3 linked regions of the Variovorax paradoxus genome follow. The protein of the gene in region 3 interacts with the protein of the main gene of each other region in a pairwise test. Links are inferred from orthologs where the notes say so. Each region holds a gene or a part of one and is shown on either strand. Other genes may lie near its edges.

Region 1 (9,940 bases), 790 kb from region 3 along the record:
GGCGCTGAGCCCGTGGCCTTCGAGGTAACGCGCCACGCGGCCACCGAACGCCCCTTCACCGGCAAGTACGAAGCGCACTGGGACGACGGCACGTATCACTGCGTGTGCTGCGGCGCCAAGCTGTTCGAGTCGACGACCAAGTTCGACGCTGGCTGCGGCTGGCCCAGCTTCTCGGAAGAAGCCGTGCCCGGTGCCATCCGCAACATCGTCGACCGCTCGCACGGCATGGTGCGCACCGAGAACGTGTGCGCCAATTGCGGTGCCCACCTGGGCCACGTGTTTCCCGACGGCCCCACCGAAACCGGCCTGCGCTACTGCATGAATTCGGCGTCGCTCGACTTCCAGAAAAAATGAAACTGCTCCTCGACTTCTTCCCGATCCTGCTGTTCTTCGGCGCCTACAAGCTCGGCGACATCTACACCGCCACCGGCGTGCTGATGGCCGCCACTGTCGTGCAGATGGCGATCATCTACGCCACCGAGCGCAAGCTGCAGGCTATGCAGAAGGCCACGCTGGTGCTGATCCTGCTGTTCGGCACGCTCACGCTGGCACTGCACGACGACCGCTTCATCAAGTGGAAGCCGACGGTGCTGTACGGCGCCATGGCCATTGCGCTGGCCGTGGCTCTCTGGGCGCTGAAGAAGAACTTCCTGAAGATGCTGCTGGGCTCGCAGCTGGAGCTACCCGACCGCATCTGGGGGCGGCTCAATGTGGCGTGGATCGGTTACTGCCTGTTCATGGCCATCATCAACGGCTACGTGGCGGCGTACTTCACGACCGAGGCCTGGGTCAACTTCAAGCTCTGGGGCTATGTGTTCCCCATCGTCTTCCTGGTGGCGCAGGGCCTGTACATCGCGCCGCACCTGAAGAACGAAGACAAGCCGACGGCATGACGACGAGCACCGCACTGCTGCCCACAGCCGCCGACATCGAAGCCGCGTTGCGCAAGGCGCTTGCCCCCACGCAGCTCGAAGTGATCGACGAGAGCGCCGCCCACGCAGGCCATTCGGGCGCCAACGCGGAGGGCCGCGGCACCCATTTCCGCGTGCGCATCGCCTCCCCTCTGTTCGAAGGGAAGCCCCGCGTGGCGCGACATCGGCTTGTGTATGATGCCCTCCAGGTTTTTATCGCACAGGGTCTGCACGCCATCGCCATCGAGGTGCTCTGAGTCGTCCACCGGATCGCACGCCGCGTTTGCACCGGCCGTTGCTCCCCTTCTTTTCTCCGATATCCCCGCTTTCTTTCCCGCGCCTTTTCCTACACGCGCATTTCCTTTCCAGCTCGATATTCATTCCATGAAAAAACAAATCTTGCAGGCCGTCGCGGCCGCAGTGCTGCTCGGTGCCACGTCCATGGCGGCTCTGGCGCAGAACGCAGCCATCGTGAACGGCAAGCCGGTGCCCAAGGCCCGCATGGACGTTCTGGCCCAGCAACTGGCAGCCGCAGGCCGTCCGGTGACGCCTGAAATGCAGAGCCAGCTGCGCGAGGAAATTGTGGCTCGCGAAGTGTTCATGCAGGAAGCGCAAAAGCAGGGCCTGGACGCCAGCGACGACTACAAGAACCAGCTCGAACTCGCCCGCCAGGCCATCCTGATCCGCGCGCTGTTCGAGAACTACCGCAAGACCAACCCGGTCTCGGACGCAGACGTGAAGGCCGAGTACGACAAGTTCGTGGCGGCCAACGGCGGCAAGGAATACAAGGCCCGCCACATCCTGGTCGAGACCGAAGACCAGGCCAAGAAGATCATGGCCGACCTGAAGAAGGGTGCCAAGTTCGAAGACATCGCCAAGAAGCAGAGCAAGGACCCGGGTTCGGGCGCCAACGGCGGCGACCTCGACTGGGCCAACCCCGCGAGCTTCGTGCCCGAGTTCTCGGAAGCGATGATCAAGCTCAAGAAGGGCGAAACCACCCCCGCCCCGGTCAAGACCCAGTTCGGTTATCACATCATCCGCGTCGACGACATCCGCCAGGCCCAACTGCCGAAGCTGGAAGAAGTGAAGCCGCAAATCACGCAGCAGCTGCAGCAGCAGCGCCTGCAGAAGTACCAAGAGGATCTGCGCGCCAAGGCCAAGGTCGAGTAAGACCGGAGCCTTGCAGCCCCATGAAAAAAGCGGCCCGCGGGCCGCTTTTTTGTTGCCCGCCGCGTGGCGGGCTTGTGTCGATCAGCCCACCCAGCGGCGCGCATTGCGCCAGATCTGCATCCACGGGCTCAGATCGCTTTTGTCGCCCGAGGTCCAGCTCATCTGGATGTTGCGGAACACGCGCTCGGGGTGCGGCATCACCGCGGTGAAGCGGCCGTCCGGCGTGGTCACCGAAGTCAGGCCGTTGGCGCTGCCATTGGGGTTGAACGGGTACTGCTCGGTGGGCTGGCCGTGGTTGTCCACGAAGCGCATCGCGCCGATGGCCTTGGCGGCGTCGCCACGATGCTTGAAGTTGGCATAGCCCTCACCGTGCGCCACCGCGATCGGCAGGCGGCTGCCGGCCATGCCCGCGAAGAAGATGCTCGGCGATTCGAGCACTTCGACCATCGACAGGCGCGCCTCGAAGCGCTCGCTCTGGTTGGTGGTGAAGCGCGGCCAGGCCTCGGCGCCCGGAATGATGTCGGCCAGCTCGGCGAACATCTGGCAGCCGTTGCACACGCCCAGCCCGAAGGTGTCGGCGCGGCCGAAGAAGGTCTTGAACTGCTCGGCCAGCTTCGGGTTGAAGGTGATGCTGCGCGCCCAGCCGATGCCGGCGCCCAGCGTGTCGCCATAGCTGAAGCCGCCGCAGGCGACCACGCCCTTGAAGTTGGCGAGGTCCGCCCTGCCCGTCTGCAGGTCGGTCATGTGCACGTCGAAGGCTTCGAAGCCGGCCTCGGTGAAGGCATAGGCCATCTCGACGTGCGAGTTGACGCCCTGCTCGCGCAGGATGGCGACCTTGGGGCGCGACTGCAGAATGGCCGGCGCGGCAGGCTGTGCGTTCGGCAGGAACACATGCATGCCCGGATCGCTCGGCACGCCGGCTGCAGTGTGCTCGGCATCGGCACAGGCGGGGTTGTCGCGCTCGCGAGCGATCTTCCAGCTGACCGAGTCCCACACCTGCTGCAGGTCGTGCAGGCTCGCGCTGAACACCGACTTGGCATCGCGCCAGACTTCGACCTTGCCCTTGCCCGCGTCCATGGCGGAGCTGGCGGGCCGGGTCTTGCCGACGAAGTGGCTGTGCGTGCTGAGGCCGTGGGTGCGCAGCACCTGCATGACGTCGTTGCGCTCGGCGGTGCGCACCTGCAGCACCATGCCCAGCTCTTCGTTGAACAGCGCCTTGAGCGTGAGTTCTTCGCGCCGCACGCTGACCTGTTGCGCCCAGTTCTTGGCGTCGCCGGTTTCCATGCGGCTGTCGGAGATGCCGTCGCCTTCGGTGACGAGCATGTCGACGTTCAGCGCCACGCCGACGTGGCCGGCAAAGGCCATTTCGCAGGCGGTGGCGAACAGGCCGCCGTCGCTGCGGTCATGCATTGCGAGGATCTTGCCGTCGGCGCGCAGGGCGTTCACGGCGTTGACCAGCGCCACAAGCTGCGCCGGGTCGTCGAGGTCGGGCACGGTGTCGCCGCTCTGGCCCAGCGTTTGCGCGAGGATGCTGCCGGCCATGCGGTGCTTGCCCTGGCCTAGGTCGATGAGCACCAGCGTGGTGTCGGCCTCTTCAGCGTCGAGCTGCGGCGTGAGCGTGCCGCGCACGTCGGCCAGCGAGGCGAAGGCGGTAACGATCAGGCTCACGGGCGACGTGACCTTCTTGGCCTCGGCGCCGTCCTTCCATTGCGTGCGCATCGACAGCGAATCCTTGCCGACCGGAATCGACACGCCCAGCGCCGGGCACAGCTCCAGGCCCACGGCCTTGACGGTCTCGTACAGCGCGGCGTCTTCGCCGGGCTCGCCGCAGGCGGCCATCCAGTTGGCCGACAGCTTGACGCGCGAAAGTTCGATCGGTGCGGCCAGCAGGTTGGTGATGGCTTCGGCCACGGCCATGCGGCCCGAAGCCGGCGCGTCGAGCGCAGCCAGCGGCGTGCGCTCGCCCATGCTCATGGCTTCGCCGGCGAAGCCCTTGTAGTCGGCCAGCGTCACGGCGCAGTCGGCCACGGGCACCTGCCATGGGCCGACCATCTGGTCGCGGTGGCTCAGGCCGCCCACGGTGCGGTCGCCGATGGTGATGAGGAAGCGCTTCGAGGCCACGGTCGGATTCGCGAGCACGTCGATGGCGGCCTTCTGCAGGTCGACGCCCGTGAGGTCGAGCGGCTTGAAGCTGCGGGCCACGGTCTTGACGTCGCGGTGCATCTTGGGCGGCTTGCCGAGCAGCACGTCCATCGGCATGTCGACCGGCTGCACCGCCGCACCCTCGTCGGCCACCAGCAGTTGGCGCTCTTCGGTCGCCACGCCGACCACCGAGAACGGGCAGCGCTCGCGCTCGCAGAAGGCCTTGAACTGGTCGAGCGATTCGGGCGCGATGGCCAGCACGTAGCGCTCCTGGCTTTCGTTGCACCAGATTTCCTTCGGCGCCATGCCCGATTCTTCGAGTGGCACGGCGCGCAGGTCGAAGCGCGCGCCGCGGCCGGCGTCGTTGGTCAACTCGGGGAAGGCGTTGCTCAGGCCGCCCGCGCCCACGTCGTGGATCGCCAGGATCGGGTTGGCCGCGCCCTGCTGCCAGCAGTGATTGATGACCTCCTGCGCACGGCGCTCGATTTCTGGGTTACCGCGCTGCACCGAGTCGAAGTCGAGCTCGGCCGCGTTGGCGCCGGTGGCCATCGAACTGGCGGCACTGCCGCCCATGCCGATGCGCATGCCGGGGCCGCCGAGCTGGATCAGCAGCGAGCCGGCCGGGAAGCGAATCTTCTTGGTCTGCGTGGCATCGATGCTGCCCAGGCCGCCCGCGATCATGATGGGCTTGTGATAGCCGCGCTGCACGGTATCGAGGTCGCTCGCCACGGTCTGCTCGTACTCGCGGAAGTAGCCCAGCAGGTTGGGACGGCCGAATTCGTTGTTGAACGCTGCGCCGCCCAGCGGGCCCTCGGTCATGATCTGCAGCGGGCTGGCGATGTGCTCGGGCTTGCCGTAGTGGCCTTCTTCAGGCCAGAGCTTCGACACGGTGAAGCCGGTCAGGCCCGCCTTGGGCTTGGAGCCGCGGCCAGTGGCGCCTTCGTCGCGAATCTCGCCGCCCGCGCCGGTCGAGGCGCCCGGAAACGGCGAAATGGCGGTCGGGTGGTTGTGCGTCTCGACCTTCATCAGCACGTGGCTCAGGGCGCTATCTTTTTGATAGCTCTGCGAGCCGGTGGCGGGAATGAAGCGCTCGACGGTCGCGCCTTCCATGACCGAGGCGTTGTCCGCATAGGCGATGACCGTGTGCTGCGGGTTCTGCTTCTCGGTGTGGCGGATCATCGAGAAAAGGCTTTGGGGTTGCGCCTTGCCGTCGATGGTGAAGTCGGCGTTGAAGATCTTGTGGCGGCAGTGCTCGCTGTTGGCCTGCGCGAACATCATCAGTTCGACGTCGCTGGGATTGCGGCCCAGGCGGGTGAAGGCGTCGACCAGGTAGTCGATTTCGTCCTCGGCCAGCGCCAAACCGAAACCGGTGTTGGCTGCCACCAGCGCCGTACGGCCGCCGGCCAGCACGTCGACCTGCGCCATCGGCTGGGCAGGCAGTTCGCTGAACAGGCTTGCGGCCTGATCGACGGTGGCCAGCACCGATTCGGTCATGCGGTCGTGCAGCGGGCCGGCCACGGCGGCCAGCGTGTCGCCTTCGAGCACGGGGGCCTTGCCGATCAGCGGGGCCTTGAGCTTCAGGTGGTACTGAGTGACGCGCTCGACCCGGCGCAAGGCCAGGCCGCAGTTGTGGGCAATGTCGGTGGCCTTGGAAGCCCAGGGCGACACCGTGCCCAGGCGGGGCGTGACCACCACCGAGGTGCCCGCCTTGGCCGGCGCCTCGAAGGGCTCGCCGTAGGTCAGCAGCGCCGCAAAGCGCTCGCGGCCGGCCGAATCCAGCGCCGCATCGGTGACCACGAGGTGCACGAAACGGGCCGAAATGCCCTCGATGCGCGGCTCGATGGCCTGGAGCTTCGGCAACAGCTGGCGTGCGCGGAAGTCGCTGAGCGCGCTGCCGCCCTCGAACATGGTTACGACAGGAAGGGCTTGAGGTGCGGGCTGCGTCACGGTCGATGGGGCCTCGGGGGCCGCGTTGGAAATCAAGGAATCGAGGCAGATGGCCGCTGACTGGGGCCATCCGCGTTAGCCGCGAATTTTAGCTTGCCGAATGGGATAATTCGGGGATGAGCATTAACTACAAAGACGCTGCGGGCATCGAAGCCATGCGGGTCGCCTGCCGCCTGGCTTCCGAGGTGCTGGATTACCTCACGCCCCTCATCAAGCCCGGCATCACGACCAACGATGTCGACCGGCTGGCCGCCGAGTACATGGTCAAGCAGGGCACCACATCGGCCACGGTGGGCTACATGGGCGCAAGCAGCGTCCCGTACCCGAAGTCGCTGTGCACCTCGGTGAACCACGTGGTGTGCCACGGCATTCCCAATGACAAGCCCCTGAAGAAGGGCGACATCATGAACGTCGACGTGACCGTCATCAAGGACGGCTGGTTCGGCGACAACAGCCGCATGTACGTGATCGGCGACGCCTCCATTGCCGCCAAGCGCCTGTGCAGCATCACCTTCGAAGCCATGTGGCACGGCATCCTGCAGGTGCGCCCCGGCGCGCACCTGGGCGACGTGGGCCACGCGATCCAGAAATTCGCCGAGGGCCAGGGCTTTTCGGTGGTGCGCGAGTTCTGCGGCCACGGCGTGGGCCAGCGCTTCCACGAAGAACCCCAGGTGCTGCACTACGGCCGCCCGGGCACCATGGAAGAGCTCAAGCCCGGCATGATCTTCACCATCGAGCCGATGATCAACGCCGGCAAGCGCGACGTGAAGGAAGACTTCAAGGGCGGCCAGTACGACGGCTGGACCATCGTCACGCGCGACCATTCGCTGTCGGCCCAGTGGGAGCACACGGTGCTCGTCACCGAAACCGGCTACGAAGTGCTGACGCTTTCCGCAGGCAGCCCGCCGCTGCCCTCCTTCGTCACCTCGACCAAGACCTGACGCGGCAACGCGTCCCCCCGCCGTGATCGAAGCAGCCAACATCGACGTGGCGACGCTGCGCGAAGCCTATCGCGCGAAAAAGCTCGCCCTGTTCGACACCCTGCGCTTCGCGCGCGCCCCCACCCGCAGCGTGCACACGGTGCTGCGCCAGCTCTCGGCACTGGCCGACGAAACGCTCTGCACGCTGTGGCGTGACGCCGGCTTCGGTGACTCGTTCTCCCTGGCCGCGGTGGGAGGCTTCGGGCGCGGCGAACTGTTTCCGTATTCCGACGTCGACGTGCTGCTGCTGCTGCCGCCCGAAGGCGACAAAAGCGAAATCGACCCGGCCCGCATCGAGGCTTTCATCGGCCACTGCTGGGACGCGGGCCTGGAAATCGGCTCCAGCGTGCGCACGGTCGATGAATGCCTGGCCGAGGCCGAGAAAGACGTCACCGTCCAGACCTCGCTGCTCGAGGCCCGGCTGATCGCGGGCGACAAGAAGCTCTTCACGGCCTTTCGCCGCCGCTTCATCCGCGCCATCGACCCGCAGGCCTTCTTCGTGGCCAAGTCGCAGGAAATGCGGCACCGCCACCAGAAGTTCGACAACACGCCCTACGCGCTGGAGCCCAACTGCAAGGAATCGCCGGGCGGCCTGCGCGACCTGCAGACCATCCTCTGGATGACCAAGGCGGCCGGCTACGGCAGCCGCTGGGACGACCTCGCCAAGAACGGCCTGGCCACCTCCTTCGAGGCGCAGCAGATCAAGCGCAATGAAGCCCTGCTCTCGCTCATCCGCGCGCGGCTTCACGTGATTGCCAACCGCCGCGAAGACCGCCTGGTGTTCGACCTGCAGACGGCCGTGGCGGCCAGCTTCGGCTACGAGAGCGAATCGCAGCGCAAGTCGAGCGAAGCGCTGATGCGGCGCTACTACTGGGCGGCCAAGGCGGTCTCGCAGCTCAACCAGATCCTGCTGCTCAACATTTCCGAGCGCCTGCAGCCGAGCGACGAGCAGCACACGCCCGTCAACGAGCGCTTCTACGAGCGTGCCGGCCTGATCGAGATTGCCAGCGACGACCTCTACGAGCGCGAGCCGCACGCTGTGCTCGAAACCTTCCTGCTGTACCAGAAGACCATCGGCGTGAAGGGCCTGTCGGCGCGCACGCTGCGTGCGCTCTACAACGCGCGCCACGTCATGGACAGCAAGTTCCGCAACGATCCGGTCAACCACGAGACCTTCATGCGGATCCTGCTGCAGCCCTATGGCATCACGCATGCCTTCAGGCTGATGAACCAGACTTCGGTGCTGGGGCGCTACCTGCGGGTGTTCCGCAGCATCGTGGGGCAGATGCAGCACGACCTGTTCCACGTGTACACGGTCGACCAGCACATCCTGATGGTGCTGCGCAACGTGCGGCGCTTCTTCATCGCCGAGCATGCGCACGAGTACCCGTTCTGCTCGCAGCTCGCGGCCGGCTGGGACAAGCCCTGGATCCTGTACGTGGCGGCCCTCTTCCACGACATTGCCAAGGGCCGCGGCGGCGACCATTCCACGCTGGGCGCGCGCGACGTGCAGCGCTTCTGCAAGCAGCACGGCGTTGCCCGCGAAGACGCCAAGCTCATCGAATTCCTCGTGGCCGAGCACCTGGTAATGAGCCAGGTCGCGCAGAAGCAGGACCTGAGCGACCCCGAAGTGATCGGCGCATTCGCCAAGCGCGTGGGCAACGAGCGCTACCTGACCGCGCTCTATCTGCTGACCATCGCCGACATCCGCGGCACCTCGCCGCGCGTGTGGAATGCCTGGAAAGGCAAGCTGCTCGAAGACCTGTACCGCTACACCCTGCGCGCGCTGGGCGGCCGCATGCCCGACCCGGACGCCGAGGTCGAGTCGCGCAAGCGCGAGGCGCTGGTGCAGTTGGCCCTGCACGCCCAGCGCTTCGAGGCGCACAAGGCCCTGTGGGACACGCTCGACGTGGGCTACTTCATGCGCCACGACGCCACCGAGATCGCCTGGCACGCCAAGCAGCTCTCGCGCTTCGTGCCGCCGCCCAACGTGCCGATCGACCCGAAGGCGCCACCCATCGTGCGCGCGCACCTGTCGCCGGTGGGCGAAGGCCTGCAGGTGGTCGTCTACACGCCCGACCAGCCCGACCTGTTCGCGCGCATCTGCGGCTACTTCGACCAGTCATCGTTCAGCATCCTCGACGCCAAGGTGCACACCACGAGCAACGGCTACGCGCTCGACACCTTCCAGGTAGTAACCACCTTCCTGCCGGACCACTACCGCGACCTGATCAGCATGGTCGAGTCGGGTCTGGCGCAGACACTCACCGAAGCCGGCGCCCTGCCCCCGCCGAGCATGGGCCGGGTGTCCCGCCGGGTTCGCAGCTTCCCGATCAAGCCGCGCATCAGCCTGCTGCCCGACGACAAGGCGCAGCGCTGGCTGCTCAACATCTCGGCCAGCGACCGCGCCGGCCTGCTGTATTCGGTGGCCCGGGTGCTGGCGCGCCATCACCTGAATCTGCAGCTCGCCAAGGTCACGACGCTGGGCGAACGGGTGGAAGACACCTTCCTGATCAGCGGCCCTGAACTGCAGGGCCAGAAGACGCAGCTGGCCATCGAGACCGAACTCATGGAAGCCCTGGCCTCCTGAAAACAACCTATCCCCTCAGAATGTCGGCCATGGAATCCCTGATCGAACAGCTATCCGACTGCGTCTCCTCCGCCAAGACGCTGGAAGACCTCGCCCGCCCGATGCTCGAGATGCTCGAGGCGGCCACAGGGCTGGAGTCGGCCTACCTCGTGAGCGTCGACCCGGACAAGGGCCGCCAGCACATCCTCTTCGCCCACAAC
Region 2 (9,648 bases), 1.1 Mb from region 3 along the record:
ACCAGGCCCTGGAATACCTGGACAAGGACCGTGCATTCCTGACCAAGGGCGGCGTGTTCACCGATGCGTACATCGATGCGTACATCGATCTGAAGATGCAGGAAGTCACGCGCTTCCGCATGGCGACGCACCCGGTCGAGTTCGACATGTACTACTCGCTGTAATCGCGCGAAGTACAGCCTCACCAATCCATTGGCGGGGATGTAATGAAAAAGGACGGCCACGGCCGTCCTTTTTCAATGGAGTGGAACATCTTGTCACTGGTGGCATCGAATTGCACGAAAATGCACCTTTGTCGCCGCCCTCCACCGATACACATGAAGACTGCTTCTCTCATTTTCCTGGCCGGTTCATTGATCGCGCTGCCGGCGCTCGCGCAGGAACGCGTCTGGCGTTGCGGCAACGAGTACACCAACAACGCCACCATCGCCCAGCAGAAGGGCTGCAAAGTCATGGAAGGCGGCAACGTCACGGTTGTGCAAGGTACCAAGTCTTCGGGCGGTGGCTCCGCGTCGTCCGGCGGCTCCTCGGCGGCGCGCGCACCGGCGGGCAGTCCGCGTGTCGAAGGTGTCGACCAGCGTGCCCGTGACGGCGAGGCCCGTTCGGTGCTCGAGGCCGAACTCAAGAAGGCCGAGGCGCGCCAGGCCGAGCTGCAGAAGGAATACAACAACGGCGAGCCCGAGAAGCAGGGCAGCGAAGGCCGCAACTACCAGAAGTACCTGGACCGCGTCGCCGAAATGAAGGCTGAGCTGGCGCGCAACGAGAGTGACATCGCCGGCATCCGCCGCGAAATCGGCCGCTTGCCGAACAAGCAGCAGCCGCAGTAGTCATGGTGTTCGGGAAGAAGGCGACCGGCGCCAATCCGCGCTTCCAGTCCTTCGACCTGCTGTCCACGCTGATCGCGGTGGTCAACAGCAACGGCTCCGTGCTGTTCGCCAACGCAGGCCTCGAAGACGCACTGGGCACCTCGCGTCGCACGCTCGAAGGTTCGCAGTTCGGCGCGTGTTTTCATGAGCCGCAGGTGCTGCGCACGGCCATCGACGGCGCGAGCAGCAACGACTTTGCAACGCTGCGCTACGAGGCCTTCCTGCGCCGCGTCAACCACGAGCTGATGCCTGTGCAGGTCACGCTCGCGCAGGGCGACAAGAAGGGCGAGCTCATCATCGAGATGTCGCCGCTCGAGCAGCAGGTGCGGCAAGACCGCGAAGAGCGCCTCATCGACCAGGCGCAGGCCAACAAGGAGCTCATCCGCAATCTCGCGCATGAGATCAAGAACCCGCTCGGCGGCATCCGCGGCGCGGCGCAGCTGCTGCAGATGGAGGTCGAATCGCGCGACCTCATCGAATACACCCAGGTCATCATCCATGAGGCCGACCGGCTGCAGACGCTGGTCGACCGGCTATTGGCACCGCACCGCCGCCCGCACGTGGTGGGCGACGTCAACATCCACGAGGTGTGCGAGCGCGTGCGCTCGGTCATCCTCGCGGAGTTTCCGCGCGACCTGCACATCGAGCGCGATTTCGACGTGTCCATTCCCGAGTTTCGCGGCGACCGCGAGCAGCTCATCCAGGCCACGCTCAACATCACGCACAACGCGGCGCAGGCGCTGACCGAGCGCCGCGCGGCCGGCGACGCGCAGATCACTTTCAAGACGCGCATAGCCCGTCAGGTGATCTTCAACAAGCAGTGGTATCGACTGGCACTGGAATTGCATGTAATCGACAATGGACCGGGTGTGCCGGACACGATCAAGGACCGCATCTTCTATCCGCTGGTATCGGGCAGGGAAGGCGGGACAGGGCTGGGATTGACGCTCGCGCAAACTTTTGTGCAACAGCATCACGGCGTGATCGAGTGCGACAGCGTCCCGGGCCGAACCGATTTCAAGATATTGATACCGCTGCCCTAGCGCAGCCACCGGCAACAGAGGAGATGCATGAAGCCGATCTGGATAGTTGATGACGACCAATCGATTCGCTTCGTGCTCGAGAAGGCTCTATTGCGCGAAGACCTGCCCACGCGCAGTTTCACGAACACGCGCGAGGTGCTGGCAGCACTCGAACAGGCCGCCGACGACGATCAGCAAGGTCCCCAGGTTCTGGTGAGCGACATCCGCATGCCCGGCGGTTCCGGGCTCGACCTGCTCGACAAGATCAAGGCCAAGCACCCCGGCCTGCCCGTCATCATCATGACGGCCTTCTCCGATCTCGACAGCGCCGTTTCGGCCTTCCAGGGCGGCGCTTTCGAATACCTGCCCAAGCCCTTCGACCTGCCGCGCGCGGTCGAGCTCATCCGCCGCGCCGTCGACGAAAGCCAGCGCGAGGAAGTTGCCGAAGAACGCATGGTCGCGGCGCCCGAAATGCTCGGCCAGGCCCCTGCGATGCAGGACGTGTTCCGCGCCATCGGCCGGCTTTCGCAGAGCAACGTCACGGTGCTCATCACCGGCGAGTCGGGCTCGGGCAAGGAACTGGTGGCGCGTGCGTTGCACAAGCACTCGCCGCGTGCCAACGGCCCCTTCGTTGCGATCAACACCGCCGCGATTCCCAAGGACCTGCTGGAGAGCGAACTCTTCGGCCACGAGCGCGGCGCCTTCACCGGTGCGCAAACCATGCGCCGCGGCCGCTTCGAACAGGCCGAGGGCGGCACGCTGTTCCTCGATGAAATCGGCGACATGCCCTTCGACCTGCAGACGCGCCTGCTGCGCGTGCTGAGCGACGGCCATTTCTACCGCGTGGGCGGCCACAACTCGGTCAAGGCCAACGTGCGCGTCATCGCGGCCACCCACCAGGACCTGGAGCAGCGCGTCAAGCTCGGCGGCTTCCGCGAAGACTTGTTCCACCGCCTCAACGTCATTCGCCTGCGCCTGCCGGCACTGCGCGAACGCGGTGAAGACGTGCCCGCGCTCACGCGCCACTTCCTGCAGGTGAGCGCGCGTCAGCTGGGCGTCGAGCCCAAGCGCATTTCCGATGCGGCGCTGGCCAAGCTCGCGGCCTTTGGCTTCCCGGGCAACGTGCGCCAACTCGAGAACATCTGCCACTGGCTGACCGTGATGGCGCCGGCCCAACTGATCGAAGCGAAGGACCTGCCGCCCGAGGTAATGGCCGTCGGTGCAGGCGCGGAGGCCCTCCACGTGCCCGAAGCCGCGGCCGTCGCGCCGACCGCAGCGGCCCAGCCCGTGGCGTCGCTGCCAGTTGCAGGCAGCGAATCGGTGCCTGCGCACGCCGTCTCCGAGCCCGCCGAAGCCCATGCGGGCGTGAGCAGCTGGGAGAGCGGCCTGGAGCACGAAGCCCAGGCCTTGCTTGCTGCCGGCCGCACCGACGTGTGGGACGTGCTCTCGCGCCGCTTCGAATCGAGGCTGATCCTCACGGCGCTGGCCAACACGCGTGGCCGCCGCATCGAGGCCGCGCAGAAACTGGGCATCGGGCGCAACACCATCACCCGGAAGATCCAGGAACTCGGCATCGAATAAAAAAGGCCCCTCGGGGCCTTTTTTATTACCGACTGGACCTATCCAGCCGGCCGTACCGGTGCAGAAGGTCGCCCATCCCTCGTTCAAGTGATGCGCTGCTTCACCAATTGACTCACATTCCGGCCTGAGACCAAGGGGCATCCGGGCCTGCGCGCCGCGGGTACTGTCCACTCAAGCAAGGAGCGTAGCCATGTCTTTCAAGATTCTCTGCTGCGACGGCGGCGGCATCCGCGGCGTCATCACGGCGATGCTGATCCAGGACCTGGACAAGAGTTTCGGCATCGTCGCAAGCGCGGATGGATTCGCCGGCACGTCCACCGGCGGCCTGATCTCGCTGGGCCTGGTGAACAAAGTGAGCATCGACAAGATCGTCAGCGTCTACCAGAACGATGGCTCCACCATCTTCAAGCCCAACGGCTGGCTGCTGGACGCACAGGCCAAGCAGCAGGACCGGGCACCGGCGCAGTCGACAGAAGACCTGCTGGGCAGCGGCCCGGGCATCTTCAAGTGCCAGTACGTCAACACCGGCTTGCAATCAGTCGCCCAGCAACTGGTGGGTAGCGGCGGTGCGCTGTCCTCGGCGAGTCGCTTCGTGGCCGTCAATTCCGCGCGGCTGTGGGATGCGAACCAGAACAGCTGGGCGCCGTGCACCATCTCCAACGGCCAGCGCAACGCCTACCGCGGCATCAGCATGGTGGACGCCGCGCTGGCCACCTCGGCCGCGCCAACGTACTTCCCGCCGTACCAGTTGGGGGACTTCGGCTACTTCGCCGACGGCGGCACCTTCGCCAACAACCCCTCGATGACGGCGATTGTGGAGGCGATCTACCAGGGCTGCGCCACCGCCCCGTCGGACATCGTGATGCTGTCGCTGGGCACCGGCGTCAATCCGGTGGGCGTGCCGCCCAGTTCCGTGTCCAACCCGCTGGACTGGGGCGTCACGCATTGGCTGTGGCCGTTCAGCGACGGCGTGGTGCCGGCTACGGCGCTGCTCAACCTCACCATGGATGCCACTGCGGAGTTGGCGGCGACCCAGGCCGGCCAGCTGCTCGGCAGCAATTACATGCGCGGCAACGTGCCGCTGGCCCAGCCGTTCGGCCTGGACGACTACAAGAACGTGGGCGAGTTGGTGAGCGCGACGCAGAAATACATCGAGAGTTCGCCCGAGTGGGCGGCAGTGCGCAGCTGGGTGCAGCAGAACTGGACGTGAGCGAGGCGGTCGGCGCCGGCGGCGTGCCTATCGGCTCCGCTGGCCCAGGGTCAGCGAATCGATCTGGAACTTTCCGCTCTTGTCCCAGAGCCACGTGTCCACGTAGGTATGGGCGCCCAGCTTGCCGGGGTTCGGCAAAGGCGACGTGGCCTTGATCAGCTCCGCAATCATCGGCGGCACTTCGGGCGCATGGCTCGGCGTGCGGCTGAAATCGACCCTGATCACCTTGCCCGTGGCGTCGATGTCGGTCTCGACCACCACAACCGCGTACACCAGCGGCGGGATCTTGCCCTTGTAGATGCGGCTTGCATACTTGTTATAGATGTGGCGCGCGCCGATCTTGCGGTAGGTCCGCACGGCCGGCGTCTGCGCGGTGATCAACCGCACCGTCGGCACGTCGCGTCCGGAAGCGGTTTCGTCCGCAGGCGAGGTCGCGGCGCTCTTGCCACCTTCTTCCACCTTGTCGCCGGGCTTCAGCAGCGAGCAGGCCGTGAGCGTCAGCGCGACGGCCACGATTGCGAGGTTGCGTATGGTCATGGGCTCAGGCACCCAGGTCGAGATCGAGCACCACCGGCGCATGGTCGCTCGGCTTCTCCCACTTGCGCGGCACGCGGTCGATGACGCAGCCCTTCACGCGCGGCACCAGCGGCTGGCTCACCAGGATGTGGTCGATGCGCAGCCCGCGGTTCTTCTGGTAGCCCAGCATGCGGTAGTCCCACCACGAATAGCTCTTCTCGGGCTGCTCGAACATGCGAAAACTGTCCGTCAGGCCCAGCTCGAGCAGCGCCTTGAAGTGGTTGCGCTCTTCCGTCGTGTGGTGGATCGTTTCCTTCAGGCCCACCGGGTCGAAGCTGTCGCGGTCTTCCGGCGTGATGTTGAAGTCGCCCAGCAGCACCAGGTTCGGGTTGGCCGCCAGCTCCTGGCGCAGCGAGTCGCGCAGTGCGTCGAGCCACTTCATCTTGTATGCGAACTTCTCGCTGCCCGGCTCCTGGCCGTTCACGAAGTAGCCGTTGACCACGCGCAGCGGACCCGAAGGCGTCTCTACCGTGGCCGCGATCACGCGCGACTGGTCGTCACTGAAGCTGGTGATGTTCTTCACCACGTCGCGCACCGGTGCAAGGCTGAGAATCGCCACGCCGTTGTAGGTCTTCTGGCCGAACACCGCGGCCTCGTAGCCGGCCGACTTCAGCACCTCGAGCGGGAACTTGTCGTCCGTCATCTTGAGCTCCTGCAGGCACAGCACGTCGACCGGGTTGGCAATGAGCCAGTCGAGCACGTGCTGCAGGCGCGCAGTGAGGGAATTGACGTTCCAGGTGGCGATTTTCATGAAATTCTCTAAGTTGTTGATTTCAAAAGATTTATTTTTGTTTTTGGCATATTTTCTGGCTTGTACCCGCTGGCGTACCCATTTCTGGATTGCTGAGCTTCGGCCGTGGGACGCCGGTCGGGCAGCTTAGCAAGCTCTTGAGCTTCGCGTGTGCTGCTGTTCATGGCTGCGCACGCGGCTTGCCCCAGTCCAGCGATCGACCAATCTCGAAAGGGCTCCACTCATTCCGGCCAGGGAAATCCCTCGGATCGCGGTGGCACGTCCAGTCAATGCCGTCGCAACGATGCCAGACCGCCCCGGTGGCATTTCCTACCCTTGCCTGACCCTCATTCATGGAAGCAGCGCAATGGACGCCTCGACAAAAATAGACAGCAGGACAACGATGTTCGCGCTGGCGATCTGCATGGTGACAGGCATGGGCACCATCCAGATGCAGCCCGTCCTCGGTGGCGCCCTGGTGGACCGCATGGGCATCGGTCTGCAGCAAATGGGAGTTCTGTTCGGGATCGAGCTGGTGTCGATGGCACTGGCTTGCACGGTCGCGGCTTTTGGCGCACACCGGCAGAACCGGCAGCAACTCGTGCGGATAGCCTTGGTCGTGCTTCTGATTGCCAGCGTCTGGAGCACGTTGGCAGAGAGCTTCGCGACGTTGTGCGTCGCGCGCCTGCTGGCGGGGGCTTCCGGAGGCGTGGTGCAGGCGGTGGTGTATGCCAGCACCGCCTTGCGTACCCACAAGGACAAGACGTTCGCGGTTCTCAACATCTGCATCCTGCTGTGGGGCGCAGCCTCCCTCGGCATTCTCCCGCCCGTGATCTCGGCCTTCGGTATTCCGGCGGTGTTCGCAGGTTTCGTCGTCCTTTGCCTCCTGAGCCTGGGCCTATGCGGAAGAATCCCCGCCCGAGCTCCGGCGAGCGGGCAGGGCGGCCCGGGGCGCGCCGCTGTCTACGCGCTGCGCACAGACAGCACTTTGCTGCTTGTCCTCGTGGTCCTTCTGTTTGCCGGGCATGGCGCTCTGTGGGTCTACCAGGAGCGCATCGGCAAGGCGATCGGCATCGCGCCCGATCACATCGGCATGATTCTGGGGCTGAGCGTTCTGTCTGGTGCGGTGGGCGCGGCGCTGGCCGGCATCGTGGGCCGGCGGATCAGTCATCGCTCGGCGCAGCTGATTGCATTTGCGGGCTCCATCCTCGCCACCTTGCTGATGGTCTACGGCACTGGCGTGGCTGCCTACGCGCTGACAGCCTGCGTGATCATGCTGGTGTGGTTCTTCGGGCTCACCTATCTCCTGGCCCTGACGGCTGAAATGGACCAGACCGGCCGCCTGCCCGGCCTCGCCAATGCCGCGATCTTCATCGGCCAGGCGCTGGGGCCGGCCGTCGGGGCGGTTGCGGTGGGCACCGGCAGCTTCAGGAGCGTCGGCTGGGCTGCCACTGCCATCTATGTGATCGCACTCGCTCTCTCCGTGGTCGTGACATCGCACCACGCGCGCTCTGAGCGCCACCGTGTGCGCTCGCCTCTCGGTTCCACCTGAAACCGGGGCATCCGTCCTCGTTCCCGTCCCTGTCCCTGTCCCGAAGTTCACTCTTGTCCATGCACAACGATTCAAGCACTCCACGCAATTTCCCTGCATTGCCGCATTTCACCGGGATGAATGCGCCCTCGCGCGTCGAATGCCAGATACAGGACCTGGAAGTCATCGGCGAGCTGCCGGCGGCACTCGAGGGCACCTGGTATCGCTGCGGCCCCGATCCGCAGTACCCGCCCATGCTGGGAGACGACATCTACATCAATGGCGACGGTGTCGTCAGCGCGTTCACCTTTGCGAATGGCCATGTCGACTTCAGGATGAAGTACGTGCGCACGCAGCGGTTCGAGGCCGAGCGCGACGTTCGCCGATCACTGTTCGGCTTGTATCGCAACCAGTTCACCGATCATCCTTCCGTGCGCGGGCTCGACCGGGGCACGGCAAACACGACGGCGTTCATGCATGCGGGCCGGCTGTTCGCGCTGAAGGAGGACAGCCTGCCGTACGAGCTGGACCCCCTGACCCTGGAGACCAAGGGCCGTCACGATTTCGACGGAAAGCTGCGCTCGCGCACGGCTACCGCTCATCCCAAGCGAGACCCGGAGACCGGCGAATGGGTGTTCTTCGGATACGAAGCGTCGGGCGACGCGAGCAAGAGCGTTGCCTACTGTGTCGCGGACAGGCACGGCACGCTGGTGCGGGAAGAGTGGTTCGAGGCGCCATACGCAGCCATGCAACACGATTTCGCGGTGACGCGCGACTACGTCATCTTCTCGGTCTTTCCGACGACCTGCGATATCGACCGCCTGAGATCGGGCGGAACCCACTGGATGTGGGACGGCTCGCTGGACACCTGGATCGGCGTGATGCGCAGGAACGGCCCCGCGAGTGACATGCGCTGGTTTCGCAGGCCGGCCTGCTATTCCTACCATGTCGCCAATGCCTTCAACGAGGGCAGCCGGATCACGATCGACCTCTGCGTCTCCGCGCGAAATGTTTTTCCCTACATACCTGCGGTGGATGGAAGCGTGTACGAGCCTGCGGCAAATGCTCCCTTTCTCACGCGCTGGAGCTTCGACGCCGAAAGTCCGGACACGTCGTTCGACGTGCGTGTCCTGAGTCCGATACCGGGAGAGCTGCCCCGGATCGACGAGCGCCTGTCGATGCGTCCGCATCGCTTCATCTACTACGGCGGAATCGACCCCGCCCGAAGTCAGCTCGTGGCGGGACCGATCGGGCTGGGTTCGAACCATCTGGTGCGCGTAGATACCCGCAGCGGCGACGTCAAGGCTCTCTTCCTGTCCGACACGACCACATTCCAGGAGCCTCAATTGGTGCCCGTCCCCGGGGCGGAAGGGCTGCTGCTGGCTGTCGTGGACCACCACGACACGGCACTGGCATCCGTGGTCGTGCTGGACGCCGCCGACATCGAAGCCGGACCGATTGCGCAGATCAAGCTGCCGATCCGGCTGCGCGATGCCTTCCACGGCGACTGGGCTCCCTTCAATCCAACGACCATTCAGGAAAACAGATGAACATTGTTCAACTTCAGATTCAGGGGGAGCTTGCCCCTGCCCGTTCAGGCGCAACGTTTCAGCGATGCAACCCGATCACCAGGGAGGTGGTCACGACGGCGGCGGCAGCAGCACCCGAGGACGCCGTCGCGGCGGTTGTCGCGGCCGAGCGGGCCTTTCCAGCCTGGGCGCGAACCGGCCCCGCCGAAAGGCGCGCGATGCTGACGAAAGCGGCCGACGAACTGGAGCGCGACCTGCCGACCCTCGTCGCCACCATGATGAGCGAGACCGGCGCCAGCGAACTCTGGGCCGGTTTCAACGCCGTCACCGCGGTGGGAATACTGCGTGAAGCAGCGGCGCTCACGACCCAGATCAACGGTGAAATCATTCCTTCGGATCTTCCTGGCAATCTGGCGCTTGCCGTGCGCCAGCCCGCCGGCGTCTCCCTGGGCATCGCGCCCTGGAATGCGCCCTTGATTCTTGGCGTGCGCGCGATCGCAGTGCCCCTCGCATGCGGAAACACCGTGATCCTCAAGGCGTCTGAAGCCTGCCCGGCAACCCACCGGCGCATCGTCGATGCGTTCTCGCGTGCCGGTGTTGCGC
Region 3 (9,778 bases):
ACCGGGTTGTACGAGCGCATCTCGACCTTGTCGGGATAGCCCGTGTAAGGGACTTTCTTGAACGAAACGTCCTTGGGCACGTCCACCACCACGGGGCCCGGCCGGCCGCTGCGTGCAATGTGGAAGGCCTTCTTCATCGTCATGGCCAGATCCTTCGGATCCTTGACGAGGAAGTTGTGCTTGACGATGGGGCGGGTGATGCCGACCGTGTCGCATTCCTGGAAGGCGTCGAGACCGATGGCAGCCGTTGGCACCTGGCCCGAGATGATCACCATCGGGATGGAGTCCATGTACGCCGTTGCGATGCCGGTGACCGCATTGGTCAGGCCTGGACCGGAAGTGACCAGTGCCACGCCGACTTCGCCGGTGGCGCGCGCATAGCCGTCGGCTGCGTGAACAGCGGCCTGCTCGTGACGCACCAGCACGTGCTGGATGGTGTCCTGCTTGTAGAACGCGTCGTAGATGTAGAGAACCGCGCCGCCGGGGTAGCCCCAGACGTACTGGACGCCTTCGGCCTGCAGTGCCTTGACCAGCACTTCAGCGCCCATGAGTTCTTGCGTCGGGTTGCCTGCGCCTGAGGACGCGGCTGCTGCGGAAATGATTTCCGCCTTGGAGATTTCCATGATCAACCTTTGTTTATTTCGGGAACGAAATACCTTGGGTGCCCCTTGCCAACCCTTGTGAGGTCGCGCCAGGACTTGAGGCCAAAGCCATGAGCGGACTGATGTTCCGCCGGACCGTGACCCGTTTGCCTTTTGACTTGCAGGGCGGATTATGACATTTCCGGGCGTTCAGATTCGCTTCAGCTGCCTTGTAAAGCTACAAAGGCATAATCCGCGGCGGTAAACATACGCGATCGCTAGACCCTCTTCCCCACGCGGCGCGCCCTGCGCGCCCCCTCTCGCTTGGCCACTGAACAAGAACTCTCCGACTTCCTGAAAAGCGTTGAACGACGCGCTTTCAAGCGCTCGGTCTACCACGTGCGGGATGAAGAAGCGGCCCTCGATATCGTGCAGGACAGCATGATGAAGCTGGCGCAGCACTACGGCGACAAGCCCGCGGCCGAGTTGCCGATGCTGTTTCAGCGCATCCTGTCGAACTGCACGCTCGACTGGTTCCGCCGCCAGAAGACCCGGCGCGCCCTTTTCTCCAACCTCAGCGATTTCGACTCGGTCGACGACGACGGAGATTTCGACTTGCTGGAGAACTTCGTCTCGCCGACCGACTCTAGGGAATCGGAGAGCGCCGAAGACACGACCCGCCGCGCCCAGATCTTCCACGAGATCGAGGAACAGATCGCAGCACTGCCGGGCCGTCAACGCGAGGCTTTCCTGATGCGTTACTGGGAGGAAATGGACGTCGCAGAGACGGCCGCTGCGATGGGCTGCTCCGAGGGCAGCGTCAAAACCCATTGCTCGCGAGCCGTTCACGCTCTGAGCAAGGCGCTCAAGGCCAAGGGAATATCGCTATGAACACTAAGGTTCCAACCTCAACATCCACCATCGCCGAAGACCAGTTCGGCCAGCGTCTGGTTGCCCGCCTTTCGGCTGGTAACCGAGAGCTGCCGCACGACATCGGCGAGCGGCTGCGCGTGGCGCGCGCGCAGGCCGTGGCCGCGCGCAAGCAGCCCCCGCAGCTGCGGACTGCGCCCGTGGTGGTGCAGTCGGGCCATGCGCTCACGCTGGGTGGAAGCTGGTGGACCCGCATCGGCTCCGTGGTGCCGTTGATTGCGCTCGTGGCTGGCCTGATCACCATCAGCGTGATGCAGGACGACGACCGCGCCAGCGAGTTGGCCGAAGTGGATTCCGCGCTGCTGACAGGCGACCTGCCGCCCGCCGCCTATACCGACCCCGGTTTTGCCCAATTCCTGAAGGCCGACAACGCCTCCGACTGATTTTTCATCGACCGAATGCGACGCCGCTCCACCTCCAGCGCAAACACCCCCCGCCCGTTGCGCCCGCTCCCGGCGGGCGCAGTCGTTTGGGCAGGTGCGCTTGCAGTCGCAGCCTTTAGCCTGACGCTCGCCTGCGCTCAGCCTCCTTCCGAAGCAGCGATCAAAGCCGCGGCAGGCCCGGCTTCGGCAAGCTCCGCTTCGGCCACCAGCCCCAAGGCCATCTCGACGACCAAGCCTCTCTGGAGCGAACTCACAGCCGAGCAGCAGCAAGCCCTGAAGCCGCTGAACGCTCACTGGAATACGCTGAACGTCGGGCAAAAGAAGAAATGGCTGGCCCTGTCGCGCAACTTCGCGAGCATGTCGGCGGACGAACAGGCCACCCTGCACAGTCGCATGATCGAATGGACCGCCCTGAGCAATCAGCAGCGCGCCCAGGCCCGCCTGAACTTTGCCGAGGTCAAGCGCATTCCGGCTGACGAGCGCAAGGTCAAATGGGAGCAGTACCAGGCCTTGAGCGAGGAAGAAAAGCGCAAGCTCGCGGAACGCGCCCCACCCAAGCCACGCGGCGCCGCCATTCCCGTGCGGCCAGTCTCGTCCCAGAAGCTCGTGCCGGTGCCGGCCGTCACCCCCGGCGTGCAGCACACGCCCAGAATTCTGCTGGCCCCGCCGCCCGCCCCCACTGCCACACCGGCCACGATCATGGTGGCGTCGCCGCCGGAGCGCATACCTGCAGCGGCGACACCGGCGGTTTCCATCCTCCCCGCCGCGCCTGCCCCGTCCAGCATCGCTTCTCCACCGGTCCCGGCCGAAGCCCAGGTGCCCGCGCCGTCGTCGGCAGCCGAGCCATCCTCCCCTGCCCCCTGATCCCAAGGCTTCGATGGTTTCCAGTTCTCCCGAGGCTTCGGGCCCAGATCAGCCCGCCTCGCCGATCCCTTCTGCATCCAGCGCTCCTGTTTCGATAGTGCCCGGCCTCTGGCGCCGTATGGCCTGCTGGCTCTACGAGGGCATGCTGCTGTTCGCGGTGGTGTTCGTTTCGGGCTGGCTCTTCAGCACGTTGGGCCAGATGCGCGACGCCATGGATTCGCGCCGCCATCTATTTCAGGCTTTTCTTTTCGTGGTGTTCGGCGTGTACTTCGTCTGGTTCTGGACCAAGGGTCAGACCCTCGCCATGAAAACTTGGAACATCCGCATCGTCGACGTGCACAACCAGCCCATCAGCCAACGCCGCGCGTTGGCGCGCTATCTGCTGAGCTGGGTCTGGTTCCTGCCGCCGCTGGCCGCCATTGCTCCCTTCAAGCTGTCGGGCGGCGAATCGACCGTCCTGATCTTCGGCTGGGTCGCAGTCTGGGCCCTGCTGGCTCGTTTTCACCCCGAGCGCCAGTTCTGGCACGACGCCTGGGCCGGTACACGGCTCATCACCTCCAAACCGATGAGTCGCCAATGAGTGCCTTGCCCAAGCTTCCCGATCCCGCTGTCAATCCGCAAAAAGCCCGCAAGGGCTTCGAACGCGTCTGGCATGCCACGCTGATCTCTCTGCACGGCCTGCACGCCGGCTGGAGCGAGCCCGCCTTCCGCCAGGAAGCCATCATGTCGATCGTGATGATTCCGGCCTCCTTCTGGCTCGGGCGCAGCTGGGTCGAGGTGGCGCTGCTCGCGGGCAGCGCCATCCTGGTGATGATCGTCGAGCTGCTCAACACAGCGGTGGAAGCCGCCATCGACCGCATCGGCCCCGAGTGGCACGACCTCTCCAAGCGCGCCAAGGACATGGGCAGCGCCGCGGTGCTGCTGTCGCTCACGCTGTGCGGCGGTATCTGGGCGGCGGCGTTGTGGCAACGCTTCGTGTCATGAGAAGGCCCGCGGGCTGCGGCATGATGGCAGGATGAATCCTGAATTTTCGATCTGTGTGTATTGCGGCTCGCGCCCCGGCGAGCGCCCCGAGTTTTCCCAAGCCGCGCAAGCCGTCGGCCAATGGATCGGCCAGCACGGCGGCCAACTTGTCTACGGCGGCGGTCGCACCGGCCTGATGGGCACGGTGGCCGAAGCCACCCGCCTCGCTGGCGGCCGCGTGGTCGGCATCATCCCTAAGGCATTGGTCGACAAGGAATTGGCCAACCCGCTGTGCGACGAGCTGCACGTGGTCGACACCATGCACGAGCGCAAGGCCATGATGGGCGAGCGCGCCGATGCCTTCGTCGCCCTTGCGGGCGGCATTGGCACCTTCGAGGAATTGTTCGAGATCTGGACCTGGCGCCAGCTCGGCTACCACGACAAGCCCACCGGCATCCTCAACACCGCCGGCTACTACGACGGCCTGCTCGGCTTCCTGGCGCACAGCGTGCGCGAGGGCTTCATGGGCGAATGGCAGATGAGCCTGATCCGCACCGGCACCAATGTGCCTGAGCTGCTCACGGCATTGCGCGCCGAAGTGCCGCTCCATCCACGCGAAGACAGGCTGTCGGAAAACCTCTGACGACCATGTCGAAAGCCCCGTCGCCGGGGCTTTCTTGCTTTAAACAGCGTTTTCGTTTTCCTCACCCGTACGGATGCGCACGATGCGCTCCACGCCGGTGACAAAAATCTTCCCGTCGCCGATCTTCCCGGTGCGCGCGGAGCTGACGATGGCTTCGATACAGCGCTCCACATCACCCTCGTTGACGACCACTTCGACCTTCATCTTGGGCAGGAAGTCGACCACGTATTCGGCGCCGCGGTAGAGCTCGGTGTGCCCCTTCTGGCGGCCGAAGCCCTTGACTTCGGTAACGGTCAGGCCGGTGACGCCCACTTCGGCCAAGGCCTCGCGCACGTCCTCGAGCTTGAAGGGTTTGACGATGGCGGTGATCTGCTTCATGGTTTTCGTGCTCCGGCGGTTTCGTTGAATTTGCTGGTGATAGGGTAACGCCAATCCTTGCCAAAGCTTCGATGGGTGACCCGGATGCCTACCGGCGCCTGGCGCCGCTTGTATTCGTTGATCCTGATGAGCCGCGCAACCCGCTCGACCACCGCGCGGTCGTAACCCGCGGCAATGATCTCGTCGATGCCTTCGTCGTCCTGCATGTAGCGTGCCAGGATTCCATCGAGGATGTCGTAGGGCGGGAGGCTGTCTTGATCGGTCTGATCGGGCCGAAGTTCGGCGCTGGGGGGGCGCGTGATGATCCGCTCGGGGATCGGCTCGGTGCCCGTGCCGTACGGATCGTGGGCATTTCGCCAGCGCGCCAGCGCGAACACCGTGGTCTTGAGCAGGTCCTTGATGACCGCGAAGCCGCCCGCCATGTCGCCGTACAGCGTGCAGTAGCCGGTGGCCATTTCGCTCTTGTTGCCCGTGGTGAGCACGATGGCGCCGAACTTGTTCGAAAGCCCCATCAGCAGCGTGCCGCGGATGCGGGCCTGGATGTTTTCCTCGGCCGTGTCCTCGGGCAGGCCCTTGAATTCTTCGGCCAGCGCGCCCTTGAAGGACTCGAAGGTGTGCTTGATGGAAATTTCGTCATAGCGCACGCCCAGGCGGCTGGCCATGTCGCGCGCATCGATCCAGCTGATGTCGGCGGTGTAAGGCGAAGGCATCATCACCGCACGGACCTTGTCCTTGCCCAGTGCATCGACCGCGATGGCAAGCACCAATGCGGAGTCGATGCCGCCCGAAAGCCCCAGGATGGCGCCCGGAAAACCGTTCTTACCGATGTAGTCGCGCACGCCGAGCACAAGGGCGTCCCAGAGCTGTGCCTCAGCGTCTCGCGGCGGTGCGATGGCCGCCGGCTCCGCCACGAAGCCCACCCCACCCTGCGGCGTACGCTCCAGCTGCGCAAAGACCAGCTTTTCCCGGAAGCTCTCGGCCTGCATGGCAGCCCCGCCATCGGCCTGCAATGCGAACGAAGCGCCGTCGAACACCACCTCGTCCTGCCCGCCGACCAGGTGTGCATACACGAGCGGCAGCCCCACGGCGCGCGCCCGGTCGGCCATGCGCGCGACGCGCTCGCCTTCCTTGCCCACGTGATATGGCGACGCATTGATCACCGCCAGCACCTCGGCGCCGCCTTCGCGCGCCAGTTCAGCTGGCTGGTCGAACCAGGCGTCTTCGCAGATCAGCAGGCCGACCGAGACACCGCCCGCCTCGAACACGCAGGTACCCTGCCCCGGCGTGAAGTAGCGGCGCTCGTCGAACACCTGGTAGTTGGGCAGTTCGCGCTTGGCATACGTTTCGAGGATGCGGCCTTCCTTGATGACGCTGGCCGCGTTGTGGCGCATCTGCACGGCCACCGAGCGGCTGCGCAGGCTGCCGCCGGTCGGATGCCCCACCACCACCACCATGTCTTTGAGATCGGCCAGAGCGGCGGCTATGCCTTTCACGGCATCATCACAGGCTTCGGTGAAGGCGGGACGGAGGAACAGGTCCTCTGCCGCGTAGCCGGCAATCGAGAGTTCGGGCGTCAACAAGAGGCGCGCGCCCTTCGCATGGGCATCGCGCGCGGCGTCGACGATCTTTTTCGCATTGCCGGCGAGGTCGCCCACCACAAAATTGAGTTGCGCGATGGCGAGCTTGAGCGTCATACAGAAGGAAGAAAAAGGCTTGAACGATTATGTCATTCGGGTTCTGTCGTCGCCGGCTGACGTGAGCCCGGACGCATGGAACGCGCTGCTGGCCGCCGAGGCCGAGCCATCGCCCTTCATGCGCCACGAATACCTCGCGGCGCTGAACGACAGCCGCAGCGCCACGCCCGAGAGCGGATGGATGCCGCAGTTCGTCACGCTGTGGCAAGGCGAGCAGTTGCAGGCCGCGTGCCCGTTCTACATCAAGGACCATTCCTACGGCGAGTACGTCTTCGACTGGGCCTGGGCCAACGCCTACGAGCAGCACGGGCTCGCGTACTACCCGAAGGCCGTGGTAGCGGTGCCCTTCACGCCCGTGCCCGGCACGCGGCTGCTGGCGCGCGACGCCCAAAGCCGCACATTGCTGGTGCAAGGACTCGTCGCGCTATGCAAGCAGGAGGAACTGTCGTCGCTGCACCTGCTGTTCGGCGCCGATGCCGACATCGCCGCCTGCACCGAAGCGGGCCTGATGCTGCGCAACACGGTGCAGTTCCACTGGACCAACGCCCAATACCCCGACTTCAACGCCTTCCTCGCCAGCCTCTCGCACGACAAGCGCAAGAAGATCCGCCAGGAGCGCCGCAAGGTCGCCGATGCCGATGTGAGCTTCCGGTGGTCGCGCGGCACCGACATCTCGAAGGCCGACTGGGACTTCTTCTACCGCTGCTACGAGCGCACCTACCGCGAGCACGGCAACCCGCCCTACCTCACGCGCGACTTCTTCCGGCGCATGGCCGACACGATGCCCGAGGCCTGGCTGCTGTTCGTCGCCGAGCGCAACGGCAAGCCCATGGCCACCAGCCTGATCGCCCTTTCGACGCAGCCCGATGCACCGCTCGTTGCCTACGGCCGCTACTGGGGCGCGCTGGAGCGCGTCGACTGCCTGCACTTCGAGGCTTGCTACTACCAGCCGCTGGCCTGGTGCATCGAACATGGCGCGCAGCGCTTCGAAGGCGGCGCCCAGGGCGAGCACAAGATGGCGCGCGCGCTGATGCCGGTGAAAACCACCAGCGCCCACTGGCTGGCGCATCCGGCGTTTGCCGATGCGGTCGAGCGCTTTCTGGAGCGCGAGGGCGCGGGCATCGAGAACTACATGGACCATCTGGGCGAGCGCAGCCCGTTCAAGGCCGCCTGACCAGCCTGTCTTGCCATGCGGGGCTGCTATAAAAGCGCCCGATATCCACAACAACTCAGAGAGAACTCGATGCCATTCGTCGGACTGGGGCTGCACGTCCTCATCGCGCTGTTCTTCGCCGTGCACGCGATGCGCCACGGCAAGCAGATGTACTGGCTCCTCATTCTTTTCAGCTTTCCGCTACTGGGCAGCATCGTGTACTTCGTGGTCGAGTACCTGCCCGCCTCGCGCATGCAGCGCACCGCCGGCAAGGTGGCCAGCGCGGCCATCGGCTTCATCGACCCCGAGCGCGAATACCGCGCGGCCACCGAGGCCTACGACCTCGCACCCACAGCCCAGAACAAGCTGCGCCTTGCCAAGGCCGCGCTCGACAAGGGCCAGGCGGCCGATGCCGTCGGCCACTACCGCGATGCACTGAAGGGCCCGCTGGCCTCCGATCCCGAACTGCAGTTCGGCCTGGCCAGCGCACTGCTCGCGGCAGGTGGACCGGCTTCCGGCCGCGAAGCATTGCAGGCACTCCAGGCCCTGCGTGCCACGCGCGACGACTACCGCAAGGACGAAGTCGCCGTGCTCACCGCCCGCGCCCTCGCCGCCGACGGACGACAGCCGGAAGCGCGTGAAGCCTTCGAGGCCGCGCTGAGCCAGTACAACACCGTAGAGGCCCGCGCCCGGTATATCGCGTGGCTCGCCCAGCAAGGCGACGCCGCCAGCGCACAGCGCCAGTGGGACGAACTCCAGCAGGCCGCGCGTCATTGGAACTCGCATGCGCATTCGGTCAATCGCGAATGGATGCGGCTGGCCAGCGACGCGGTCCGCGCCTGAAGCATCTCCTCTGTCCAAGGGCATAGTGCCCTTGACCATTCGGCACATCGACGGCGCGCGGCGCCTCTCCTAGCATCCGCTTCGAGGAGAAAGAACCGCATGCAGCCCTTCACACGCCCTGCCCTCGTGGCACTCTGCTTCGTGGCTGCCAGCCAGTTGGCGACGGCCGCCAGCTTCGACTGCGCCAAGGCCGGCAACGCCACCGAGAAAGCCATCTGCGCCGACCCCGGCCTGTCACGCCAGGACGAAGCCATGGCCGCGCTCTACAAGCGGCAAGTCGAAATGCCCGGCACGGGCCAGTGGGCGACGTTCCTGAAACGCGACCAGCGCGACTGGATCACCGTGCGCAACCGCGAGTGCCGCGGCAAGACCGAATGCCTGAAGCAGGACTACGAGCGGCGCATCACCTACCTGAGTCACCCGCTGCTGCATTGGATGGGACGCTATGTGGAAGGCCAATGCCCGAAGGACGGCCGCTTCCTCGACGTGACGCCCGAACTGGGCGGCACGCTGGACATCCAGATCTACGTTTGCCCTGACCCGCGCGGCAACATGCTGCTGCAGGGCAAGAACGTGCTCGACGGGCAGCGGCGCCTCGTGGTGCAGGAAGGCGGGCGTTGCACCCGCACACTCCAGTTCGACACCGACCGCATCACAGTCTCGGACACACCGGGCTGCGCACCATCGCTGGCCGGCAGCTTCACGCGCGACCCGCGCCGCTCGCCCTTCGAGAACGAATAAGTTACTTCTTGTAGCTGGCGATGCCGTCCAGGATTTCCTTCTTGGCCGCGTCGATGCCTTCCCAGCCCAGCACCTTGACCCACTTGCCTTCTTCCAGGTCCTTGTAGTGCTCGAAGAAGTGGCTGATGGCCTTCAGGCGCATCGGGTTCACGTCGTCGACCGACTTCCAGTGGCTGTAGATGGGCAGCACCTTGTCGGTGGGCACGGCCAGCACCTTGCCGTCGACGCCGGCTTCGTCTTCCATCATCAGGATGCCCAGGGGGCGGCACGGCACCACCACGCCCGGCAGCAGCGGATACGGCGCGATCACCAGCACGTCGACCGGGTCGCCGTCGCCCGACAGGGTCTGCGGCACGTAGCCGTAGTTGGCCGGGTAGTACATGGCCGTCGTCATGAAGCGGTCGACAAAAATCGCACCCGACTCCTTGTCGACTTCGTACTTGATCGGGTCGGCGTTCATCGGGATTTCGATCACGACGTTGAAGGAATCGGGGACGTTCTTGCCTGGGGAAACTTTGTCGAAGGACATGACGTTTTTCGAGTAGTGGAAAAGTATGAGAGAGATGGGGACAAACCCGGAGTTTACTTTCCGTGTCACCGACCGG

The links.
Region 1: the proteins of NWF24_RS17200 (region 3) and NWF24_RS13435 interact in binary tests that used the Escherichia coli proteins (3 or more experiments, as listed by UniProt). The link is inferred for Variovorax paradoxus from one-to-one orthologs.
Region 2: the proteins of NWF24_RS17200 (region 3) and glnL interact in binary tests that used the Escherichia coli proteins (3 or more experiments, as listed by UniProt). The link is inferred for Variovorax paradoxus from one-to-one orthologs.

Annotation. Positions count from the first base shown.
Region 1 is NZ_CP102931.1:2,854,819-2,864,758, reverse strand. The notes cover bases 6,780-9,940. They hold NWF24_RS13435 ([protein-PII] uridylyltransferase), read left to right. Parts: upstream 6,780-7,133; coding sequence 7,134-9,740; downstream 9,741-9,940. Other genes in these bases: NWF24_RS13430 (sensor domain-containing diguanylate cyclase), read left to right, coding at 9,770-9,940; map (type I methionyl aminopeptidase), read left to right, coding at 6,780-7,111. Also shown: peptide-methionine (R)-S-oxide reductase MsrB, read left to right, coding at 1-354; NWF24_RS13460 (septation protein A), read left to right, coding at 351-893; NWF24_RS13455 (BolA family protein), read left to right, coding at 890-1,168; NWF24_RS13450 (peptidylprolyl isomerase), read left to right, coding at 1,296-2,081; purL (phosphoribosylformylglycinamidine synthase), read right to left, coding at 2,163-6,131; more of map, read left to right, coding at 6,287-6,779.
Region 2 is NZ_CP102931.1:4,768,163-4,777,810, reverse strand. The notes cover bases 1-2,869. They hold glnL (nitrogen regulation protein NR(II)), read left to right. Parts: upstream 1-829; coding sequence 830-1,909; downstream 1,910-2,869. Other genes in these bases: ntrC (nitrogen regulation protein NR(I)), read left to right, coding at 1,937-2,869; NWF24_RS22600 (hypothetical protein), read left to right, coding at 318-827; glnA (type I glutamate--ammonia ligase), read left to right, coding at 1-164. Outside these bases: more of ntrC, read left to right, coding at 2,870-3,469; NWF24_RS22585 (patatin-like phospholipase family protein), read left to right, coding at 3,660-4,679; NWF24_RS22580 (hypothetical protein), read right to left, coding at 4,707-5,216; xth (exodeoxyribonuclease III), read right to left, coding at 5,221-6,006; NWF24_RS22570 (hypothetical protein), read right to left, coding at 6,015-6,170; NWF24_RS22565 (MFS transporter), read left to right, coding at 6,353-7,537; NWF24_RS22560 (carotenoid oxygenase family protein), read left to right, coding at 7,597-9,066; NWF24_RS22555 (aldehyde dehydrogenase), read left to right, coding at 9,063-9,648.
Region 3 is NZ_CP102931.1:3,638,616-3,648,393, forward strand. Bases 3,074-6,072 are described here. They hold NWF24_RS17200 (P-II family nitrogen regulator), read right to left. Parts: upstream 4,743-6,072; coding sequence 4,404-4,742; downstream 3,074-4,403. Other genes in these bases: NWF24_RS17185 (RDD family protein), read left to right, coding at 3,074-3,338; NWF24_RS17190 (diacylglycerol kinase), read left to right, coding at 3,335-3,742; NWF24_RS17195 (LOG family protein), read left to right, coding at 3,774-4,364; NWF24_RS17205 (NAD+ synthase), read right to left, coding at 4,739-6,072. In the rest of the region: NWF24_RS17165 (acetolactate synthase 3 catalytic subunit), read right to left, coding at 1-623; NWF24_RS17170 (RNA polymerase sigma factor), read left to right, coding at 906-1,472; NWF24_RS17175 (DUF3619 family protein), read left to right, coding at 1,469-1,894; NWF24_RS17180 (DUF3106 domain-containing protein), read left to right, coding at 1,952-2,758; more of NWF24_RS17185, read left to right, coding at 2,772-3,073; more of NWF24_RS17205, read right to left, coding at 6,073-6,436; NWF24_RS17210 (GNAT family N-acetyltransferase), read left to right, coding at 6,456-7,610; NWF24_RS17215 (hypothetical protein), read left to right, coding at 7,680-8,432; NWF24_RS17220 (lysozyme inhibitor LprI family protein), read left to right, coding at 8,532-9,173; ppa (inorganic diphosphatase), read right to left, coding at 9,175-9,702. UniProt on the Escherichia coli protein: P-II indirectly controls the transcription of the glutamine synthetase gene (glnA). P-II prevents NR-II-catalyzed conversion of NR-I to NR-I-phosphate, the transcriptional activator of GlnA. When P-II is uridylylated to P-II-UMP, these events are reversed.